Regions from separate parts of the Proteiniborus sp. genome, predicted to be linked through region 3. Evidence: riboswitches for the same ligand, from Rfam matches in the RefSeq annotation. Region 3 holds a riboswitch; each other region holds the start of a gene.

Region 1 (3,285 bases), on a different contig from region 3:
TAACAGACATATTAACTACATTCTTATTAAATAAAAGGTGTATGAGTACATCATTGTCCACTGATTCTTCTCCATTAGAAGGAATAGATTCTACTAGGTCTAAATGGATAGATTTTCCGTCTTCGCTGGAATAAACTGAGACAATAGATACAAAGAAGAGTATTGAAACAAGCATAATTATCTTATAAAATTGTCTATTGTTTTTCATTTTTGCCTCCTATCTAGTTAATAATGATAAAAATACAGGGGAAGCAAGCTCCCCCTGTATTTTACTGAACTGAAAAAGTAACCACTATTTCTTCACCAAGGGAACTACCATTGTTAGCTTTTAAATCCTTGCTCATAATAATTTTATAGTTTTTACCTGCTTCAAGAGCAGTTAGTGGTTTAATAAATATATATGATTTTTCATTATCTACACCATTAATTCTAAATACTTCATTTAATACTTCTTGATCGTCATTATCTTTAAGCAATATTTGTTTCTGATTATTTTCCCAATTATCACGGACAATACCACGATCAAATTCTAATTTAATAATAATATTTTCATTGTTTTTTAGTCCTTCATCTAACTTAGCTAAATCTACGGATTTATTATCTACAATTGATGTAAAATAAGCTCCTTTAAATGAAAGTGGAGATTTTCCATTACCTTTAGAAGGCTCTTCGCTTGTTATGCTTTCTTCAGCATCTTTTGTGGCTTCTTCAGGCTTAGAGGCAACAGCTTTTTCTAATAATACAACTGCTTCAGAACCTAATACTTTATCTAGAGGTTTTACTTTATTTTTATCATTTATCCAACCCTTTTGGGATAAGGCTTCGACAGCACCTATTGCCCATTTTGGCACTTCTTTAGAGTCATTAAACTGTAAAAGCTTGTCTGCTTCCTGTTGTACATTTAACTTTAATGCTCTTGCTAACATCATATAAGCTTCTGCCTTAGTAATTTCTGCATCAGGACTAAAAACGTCGTTACCTTTTCCAACAACATATTCTGCTTTAAAAGCTTTAGCTACTTCTTTGTAATAGTTAGCTTGTTCTGGTATATCAGTAAAATTTATAGCTGCAGTTTCTTTAAAATTAAACAAGCTATTAATCAAAGCTACAAATTCTACTCTGGATAGTGCTTTGTCAGGATTAAACGTATCATTTTCGTATAGACGTGACCATCCCTTATGTACCCATTCATTGAATTGAGGTTGTTCAGTTTCTTTAACACCTTCTGTAGAGTCAGCAAAAGAAATTACTGAAAACATCATTAAAAAAGCAATTAATAAACTGATTGTTGAGAATAATTTTGTTTCTTTTCTCATAGTAAACTCCTCCTTAAAGTTAGTATAATAATATATAGAGCCGCAATAAAAAAACGGCTTCCTTTTAGAAACCGTAACATACAGAGTCAACCATTAAGAATTGATTGGCTTATTAGTTATCTACTTTCCAAAAGGGAGGCATAATCGTTTCCAATTATACCCTATAGGATTGCTTCCGTAGCAGCTAGTGCCTGTAGGAACACAATCTCGTAGAATTTTTTAGTTATATAAAATTATCAATAATAATTATATCATATATTTTAACTTAATGTTCTAATGTTATGACAAATCATAATTAATAATAGACATACCTCAATTTAAAAATCAAATTTCATCTCAACCAATAAAGCTGCTATAGTAAGATGTTCTGTTAGCAACTGACCAAATCTAGACGCAATCATATCTCCATAGAAATGTCTTAGGGCATATGCGAAGTCAAGTAGATTTCGTAGAAGTCTTTTTATAACAAAGTCCTCATCTGCAAGCTAAAGACTGTACTTATGATAGCGATCCTTGCCCAAGCAGCATGTTATCCCCATGGCATGCGGAAATTGTTTATCAAATTAACTGATGATTTACTAATACAATTAAAAGTAGGATACATAAAATATACCACCTTTACAATTTTTTCGGCATATAATATGCTAGATGAAAAGGGACCAGTTTTACTGAATATCAATCCCAATAAAATTGTAGTAGTAGGAAGTTCTGCTGGAGCTTATTTGGGTTTACTTTCTGGAACTTTTGAAGAAAAACCTAGTTCAATAGTATCTTTCTACGGATATGGAGACATACTTGCAGAATGGTATGGTATGCCTAGTGAGTATTACTGCAAAATGCCCTTAGTTACCAGAGAAGAAGCCTATGGTGTAATAAACAATGAAGCTATAACACAGGGTTTTAGAGAAAGATTTATATATTATTTATATTGTAGACAAAAAGGGATATGGACAAAAGAAGTAAGTGGGTATCACACATTATTTCAAAAAGAAAAGATAATACCTTTTTGTCCAATATATAATGTAAGTTCAGATTTTCCACCTACTCTTTTGATTCACGGAGATAAGGACACTGATGTGCCATATGAACAATCGGTTAAGATGGCAGAAAAGTTAGAGGAATATGGAATAAATAACAAGCTAATAACTGTTAAGAATGAAGGACATTTATTTGATAATGATATGAAAAAACTTGCAACAATAGAGGCTCTCAGTCAAGTGTTGGGTTTTTTAGAAGAGAATCTATGCTAGAAGAAAGAGAAGTCACACTGAAACAGCTTAAAATGTTTATTTTATTAAGGAAACTATAATATATAAAAAATTTGAAGGCTTGTGCATATAATTAGAACGAGAGGCATATTTATAGTATAAGCAAATGGACAGATAATATTAATTAAATATTTAATGGAGATTTGGAGAACCGCGCTATCTAACTTATGAAAACATAAGGCTAGATAAGTGCGGTTTTTTGCATAACAAAAAAGTTATAAGGCTTGTCATAATTTAAGTTCTTAAAAATATATATGTAATACAACATAGAGTCTGAATTTATAAGCTATGTGAAGGCTTAGGAAATTAATCAAATTAAAAGAAAGGCGTTTTTATTAGTAAATTTAATTATTGAAAGGAAGTGATGTAGTGAAGAAGATTATTAATGACAGAGAAAGCGTAGTAGAAGAAATGCTTCAAGGTATAGTTGCAGCTTATCCTGAGTATGTGAAAAGAGTAGAAGGTTTCAATGTACTAGTTAGAAAAGATTCACCAATAAAAGGTAAAGTAGGTTTGGTAAGTGGTGGAGGAAGTGGGCATGAGCCATCTCACGGAGGATATGTAGGAACAGGCATGTTAGACGGAGCAGTAGCTGGTGAAGTATTTACATCACCTACACCAGATCAGGTTTTTGAAGCTATAAAGGCCGTTGATGGAGGCGTAGGAGTACTATTAATCATTAAAAACTACACTGGAGACAT
Region 2 (3,285 bases), on a different contig from region 3:
CAGTATCTGGTGTTGAAGGAATACACATAGGAGATACAATCTGCTCACCTGAGCGTCCTGAGCCACTTCCTTTCGTGCAAATATCAGAGCCAACTATAGCTATGACATTTTCAGTTAACAATAGTCCTTTTGCAGGTCAAGAAGGAAAGTTTGTAACATCAAGACAGGTTAGAGAAAGACTATTTAAAGAACTCAATACTGATGTAAGCTTAAGAGTAGAAGAAACCGACTTAACAGATTCATTTAAAGTATCAGGAAGAGGAGAGCTTCATCTTTCTATTTTAATAGAAACTATGAGAAGAGAAGGCTATGAATTTCAAGTTTCAAAACCAGAGGTTTTATTTAGAACTATTGAGGGAAAGAAACATGAACCTATAGAAAAAGTTACTATAGATGTGCCAGAAGAATTTGTTGGTTCAGTCATAGAAAAACTTGGACAAAGAAAAGGAGAGCTAGTTACTATGACACAGCCTACTGGAGGATATACTAGATTAGAATTTTTAATACCTGCTAGAGGGCTTATAGGGTATCGTTCAGAATTTATGACTGACACTAGAGGTAATGGTATATTAAATTCAGTATTTGAAGGATATCAGCCATATAAAGGAGATATTCCAAGAAGACCTCAAGGCTCATTAGTAGCTTTTGAATCTGGAGAAGCTGTAACATATGGGTTATATGCAGCACAAGAAAGAGGAACCTTATTTATTACACCAGGAACTAAAGTATATGAAGGTATGGTAGTAGGTCAAAATGCAAAGTCTGATGATATAGAAGTAAATGTATGTAAGAAAAAACAACTTACAAACACTCGAGCATCAGGCACAGACGATGCTCTAAGACTTTCACCACCTAATGTTATGAGCCTAGAGGAAGCATTAGAGTTTATTGAAGCAGATGAGCTACTAGAGATTACTCCCGAAAGTATTAGAGTAAGAAAAAGTATACTTGATAGTAGCTTAAGATATAAATCTAAAAAGAAATAAAATCTATTGACACAAATATCACAATAAATTATTATTTATATAATAATAGAATAATTCCGAGTTTATAATCCTAAAGACAATTGTCTATGGAATATAAACCTATGGGTATGAATAGAAATATTCATGCCTCCCGTGTTTGGAAAGGAGCCATATTTAACTACCGATATTGTTATACAACTATTGGTTTGTTTACTATTACAAAAAACTCCTTTTAGAAGGAGCTTTTTTATAATGAAAAGGGAAGCTTTACTTTATTATCTCATATAAAAGAACTTTCTATGAATGAGCTTTAAGCAGATTGCAGAAATCTTTGATTTCGTGCAAGTCGCTCTTATGCAGTGGCTCAAAAAAGGCTACCTTATAATTCTTTTTAGGAGCCTTTTTTATATAATTCAATATTTATTATAGGGGGACAAATGTTATGGAAAACGTTAACATTACGATTGATGGTATCAAGACTCAAGTACCAAAGGGGACAACCGTTTTAGAAGCTGCTAGAGGATTAAGCATCCATATACCAACCCTTTGTTTCCTGAAGGGAATCAATGAAGTTGGTGCTTGTAGAATGTGCGTTGTAGAAGTGAAAGGGGCCAGGACTCTCCAAGCATCCTGTATTTTACCTGTTTCAGAAGGTATGGAAGTTAAAACAGCCTCAAAAAAAGTTAGAGAAGCTAGAGCAACAATTCTTAAGCTCATTCTTGCAAGGCACGAGAGAGAGTGCCTCACTTGTTCCAGAAATCTTAACTGTGAACTTCAAAAGCTTGCTGAAGAAATGGGAGTAGATGGGCTGGAATATCAGGGAGAAAAAAATGTTTATGATATTGACCAGATGTCACCTTCAATAGTGAGAGATCCAAACAAATGCATACTTTGTGGAAGATGTATAAGCGTATGTAAAAGTGTTCAGGGAACAGCTGTGATAGATTTTGCTGGGAGAGGAATTAAAACAGTAGTATCTGCTCCTTTTAACAAAAGCTTGTCAGAGGTTGCTTGTATAAATTGTGGCCAATGTATAAAGGTGTGCCCTGTTGGCGCATTAAGAGAGAAGGATGATAGGAATAAAATATGGGATGCCCTAGAAAATAATGATACGTATGTTGTTGTCCAGACTGCTCCTGCAGTTAGAGTTGCTTTAGGAGAAGAGTTTGGTATGCCTGTAGGGACTAATGTAGAAGGGAAAATGGTAACTGCACTTAGAAGATTAGGTTTTGATAGAGTATTTGATACAGATTTTGCAGCAGACCTAACAATTATTGAAGAAGGTACTGAGCTATTAGGCAGAATAAAGAATGGTGGAAAACTTCCAATGATTACATCTTGTTCACCAGGCTGGATAAAATATTGTGAACATTATCACAATGATTTTCTAGATAATTTGTCAAGTTGTAAATCTCCTCACCAAATGCTTGGGGCATTGACCAAATCTTATTATGCAGAGAAAATGGGCATAGATTCTAAAAAAATATTTGTAGTATCTGTTATGCCTTGCACAGCTAAAAAATATGAATCTGCAAGAGAAGAACTATCTGTAAACGGATTCAAGGATGTGGACGCAGTTATTACAACTAGAGAGCTAGCCAAGATGATAAAGGAAGCTAGAATAGACTTTAAATCCTTAGAAAACCAAAGCTTCGATAAGGTTATGGGAGAATCTACAGGTGCTGCAGTAATATTTGGTGCTACAGGTGGCGTTATGGAAGCAGCTTTGAGAACTGTAGCTGATATATTGACAGGACAAGATTTAAAAGAAATAGAGTATGCTCCAGTAAGAGGACTTGAGGGCATTAAGGAAGCTACTGTAAAGATAGGAGATCTTGATGTAAAGGTGGCTGTTGCTCATGGTACAGGTAACGCAGGTAGACTTCTAGATAGAATTAGAAATGAAGAAGCTAATTATCATTTCATAGAGATAATGGGATGCCCAGGAGGTTGTATAAACGGCGGAGGACAGCCAATTATTATGGATAAGGATAAGACAGATGAAGTGTGCAGGCAAAGAGCACAGGGATTATATACTATTGATAGAGAAATGCCTTTAAGAAAATCTCATAATAATCCAGAAATTAAAGCTTTATATGATGAATACCTAGGGAAAGCTAACGGACATAAGGCTCACCACCTACTACACACTCATTATATAAAGCGAGAAAGATATTAGGTGATATATATGAATAAGAAAACAAAAACATTAACAAGAACAGCTATACTATTAGCAATTGCTTTAGTATTTCAATTTGTAAAAATGGGGCAACTTATTACTGGTTCAGGCATTAACGCAGTACTAATCATTGCTGCTCAG
Region 3 (3,285 bases):
TTGAATTTTCTCCTGATATAAATTTTACAGTTCCTTCATAACCACTTACATCTATACTTCCTTTGTTTAAAAAGGCTAAAACAAGTGTTGCAATTGCTAATAATACAATTACGAATATAACACTTTTATTTTTCACTGACATCACCTTGCCTATTTGTGTTATTTATAATATTTGTCTTTCTCAACTCTTTGGCAATTTTGTATGCTATAAGACCCCCAAGCCCACCTGATAATGATGCTGCACTTAATGATAAAAGTAATGGAATTAATGGCAGTCTAAAAAATGCTAATGAAGACAAAAATGTTCCAGAAACATTAGCTATCAATCCAAGAATAAAAAATACTGTTGTACTAAAAAATCTTTCTCTTGCTAATTTTGCTCCAACATCAACCATAACTCCAGGTAAAGTATATGTAATAATGCTAATTGCTCCATGTGTACCATATGCACCTGTTATAATAACTAGTAAAGCTTGTATGAATCCTATAAGAGTTCCTGTACCTATCTTTCCTGTTATGCCTATACCTAAAACCAGCCATAGCATATAAAAACCGCCTGCTGCTGCACCGCCGGGAATAAAAAGCGGACCAGTTATTATGTGTATTAAAGGCACTATTATGGGCTTTATTGCTATACCTAAAGCCGAAGTCAATGCTATGATCACTAAATCAAACATTGAAAATCTATTTAAAAATCTCTTCATAGTCCATCCCTACTTTATTTTAAAATTATTCTTTGACTATTATGGGTATAAACATATCTAAAGATAAAAAGGTACCATGTTCTCCTCCATTCCCTACATTATGCATACCATGGTCTGACGTTATTATTACTTTTCCTGAAAATTTACTTACCATATTCTCTACATAAGAATCCAATACTTTAAGCTGTTTTAAAGCTTGTGTAGAGTCAGGTCCATACTTATGTCCAAAATCATCATATGAATGAAAATGAACTAAAAGTACATCTGTTGGATTTTCTAATTCTATCATTGCAGTTTCATAAATCTCATCATCAATAGTATCATTTTTGTTTTCATCTATATTTAAAACAGTCTCAACTTCATCAATGACTATTCTCATATTACCTTCGATTATCTTTGAGCTCTTTCCTTGCTGTGAAGCTATGTCGAATATGGTATCAACCTCTAATTTCTTTTTATCTCTACTATGTATCCCTGTATATTTTGGCGTTTCTCCAGTTACCATAGACGTAAATGTTACATCTGTTATTGACGGATATACAGTAAGTGCTTTAGCTCCCTTTTCTAATGTAGATATATAAGGCAAGTATCCTAGATTGATAGATTCCTCGTAGAGTTCATATCCTAAACCATCAATATATATTATTAGAATGCTATCATTTGATTCTAAAGACTTTAAAACCATATCCTTTATATCAGTAATACTTTTATTTGGAGGGTTATCAACTATTCCTATAGGGTTTTTCACAGTAAAATCATTACACTTAACTATTACATTATTTAAAATAGAATTACTTACTTCTAAATTTTCAGTATATAAGACGTCTCCATCTTCAGTATATATGGCATAGCCATTTGTTTTATCTTCAGATCCTTTAATTATCTGGACTTCCCTTACATCTTTAGAATATATAAAAGTCAAACTAACTACACAGACAAGTAAAATTATTATAAATAATAAAACCAAATATTTTTTTCCCATGTAATCTCCTCGTTTATTTTTATAAGCACAAAAAAAGTAGTTTCAAAAGGAAACTACTCACTAGCCAATAATCAAAGAATTATAAAGCTGGTTTGCTCGCTGTTTCCTTTCCAAATACGGGAGGCATAAATATTTCTATTTATACCTAACGGTTATCCACCATATTAAATATAACTTAGGTAAAATAACTCGGAAACTTTCAATTGCTATATTAATAATATCCATAAATATTTTCTATAAATACTTTCTATATAACTCTTAAATCTCCTCTTTTTTGTTAGTAAGTTGTCAACTTAAAAAACATTAAATAAAAATACCAAGACAACGCAGTGTCTTGGTATTAAAATAAACTATAGTTTTTCAAAAACTTCCTTGAACTTCTCACCTGTCAACTTTCTTTTGCAGTCTTCACATAATGGTTCTTCAATTATTATGTCCAGCTTATTATTAGCATAATGAAAAGCTTCATTTGTTGTATAATATCTGCCACATTTAGAACACTTAATTAAATCAAATGTTCTATTCCATATTATTCTCTTTCCATCTTTATCTATTAAGCTTATTGCTTTGGTAGGACAGACCTCTGCACAGGCTCCACATCCTATGCAATCCTTTGAAGCATCGTCATAAGGAGTAGATACCTTTTTAGTTGTACCTCTATTGACCATTGATATTGCATTGGTTCCCATGGTTTCACATGCCTTAACACATAACCCACATAAAACGCAGTCTTCTTTTTCATCAGTATTCATATATCTTTCAGGTGCTACAACTCCATATTCTTTTGCCAAATTCTTAATATATTCATTATTAGGAGTCCTTAACAGTAGAAGCATAATAATATTTTTTCTCATTTTTAATATCTTATCAGAGTTGGTTATTACCTCTACGCCATCTTTAATTGGATATACGCATGAAGAAACGACTTTTGTCCTATGTCCTTCTTTTACTTCCACAAGACATAATCTACATCTTCCTAATCCCTCAAATCCTTTTTTATGACAAAGACTAGGAATATTTATATTGTTTCTTTTGGCTAATTCCATAAGTGTTTCTCCTGCTTTGCCTTCATAATAGTTTCCATTTATTTTAAGCTTCAACTAGAGCACCTCCAGTCTTTACTGCACCAACTGCACAATTAGTAAAACAAGTACCACATTTAATGCATTTATCCTTATCTATGGTATGAGGTTCTTTCCTATTGCCAGTAATAGCATCTACAGGACACTTCTTAGCACATAAGCCACATCCTATACATTTTTCTTTGTCTATATAATAGCTAGTTAGATTTTTACATACTCCAGCAGGACATCTTTTATTTACTATATGCTCAATATATTCATCTTTAAAATATTTAATGGTGGTTAAAACTGGATTTGGTGCTGTTTTCCCTAAGCCACATAATGAAGCTTCTTCAATAGTTTCGCCTAACTGGAGAAGCAGGTCTATATCCTCTAGCTTCCCCCTGCCTTCTGTAATATTGGTAAGTATCTTAAGCATAGTATTTATGCCTTCTCTACATGTGGTACATTTGCCGCAGGATTCTTCTGAAAGAAACTCCATATAGTATCTAGCTATTTCAACCATACATGTAGTGTC

The links. A riboswitch is a leader RNA that binds a small molecule or an ion and turns the genes downstream of it on or off. The one in region 3 is predicted to bind molybdenum cofactor.
Region 1: it holds a riboswitch for molybdenum cofactor, as region 3 does, so the genes downstream of both, ABV008_RS14925 (S-layer homology domain-containing protein) here and ABV008_RS07015 (alkaline phosphatase family protein) in region 3, are expected to answer to the same signal.
Region 2: it holds a riboswitch for molybdenum cofactor, as region 3 does, so the genes downstream of both, ABV008_RS12830 (NADH-dependent [FeFe] hydrogenase, group A6) here and ABV008_RS07015 (alkaline phosphatase family protein) in region 3, are expected to answer to the same signal.

Annotation. Positions count from the first base shown of each region.
Region 1 is NZ_JAWRHZ010000065.1:58,265-61,549, forward strand. It holds gene ABV008_RS14920 (Ig-like domain-containing domain) at 1-208, opposite strand, end outside; gene ABV008_RS14925 (S-layer homology domain-containing protein) at 270-1,316, opposite strand; molybdenum cofactor riboswitch at 1,419-1,541, opposite strand; gene ABV008_RS14930 (prolyl oligopeptidase family serine peptidase) at 1,859-2,566, shown strand; gene dhaK (dihydroxyacetone kinase subunit DhaK) at 2,954-3,285, shown strand, end outside.
Region 2 is NZ_JAWRHZ010000060.1:65,174-68,458, forward strand. It holds gene typA (translational GTPase TypA) at 1-986, shown strand, start outside; molybdenum cofactor riboswitch at 1,029-1,147, shown strand; gene ABV008_RS12830 (NADH-dependent [FeFe] hydrogenase, group A6) at 1,408-3,144, shown strand; gene ABV008_RS12835 (ECF transporter S component) at 3,154-3,285, shown strand, end outside.
Region 3 is NZ_JAWRHZ010000036.1:77,945-81,229, reverse strand. It holds gene ABV008_RS07025 (molybdopterin-dependent oxidoreductase) at 1-136, opposite strand, end outside; gene ABV008_RS07020 (ECF transporter S component) at 126-704, opposite strand; gene ABV008_RS07015 (alkaline phosphatase family protein) at 730-1,686, opposite strand; molybdenum cofactor riboswitch at 1,774-1,893, opposite strand; gene ABV008_RS07010 (2Fe-2S iron-sulfur cluster-binding protein) at 2,037-2,786, opposite strand; gene ABV008_RS07005 (NADH-ubiquinone oxidoreductase-F iron-sulfur binding region domain-containing protein) at 2,776-3,285, opposite strand, start outside.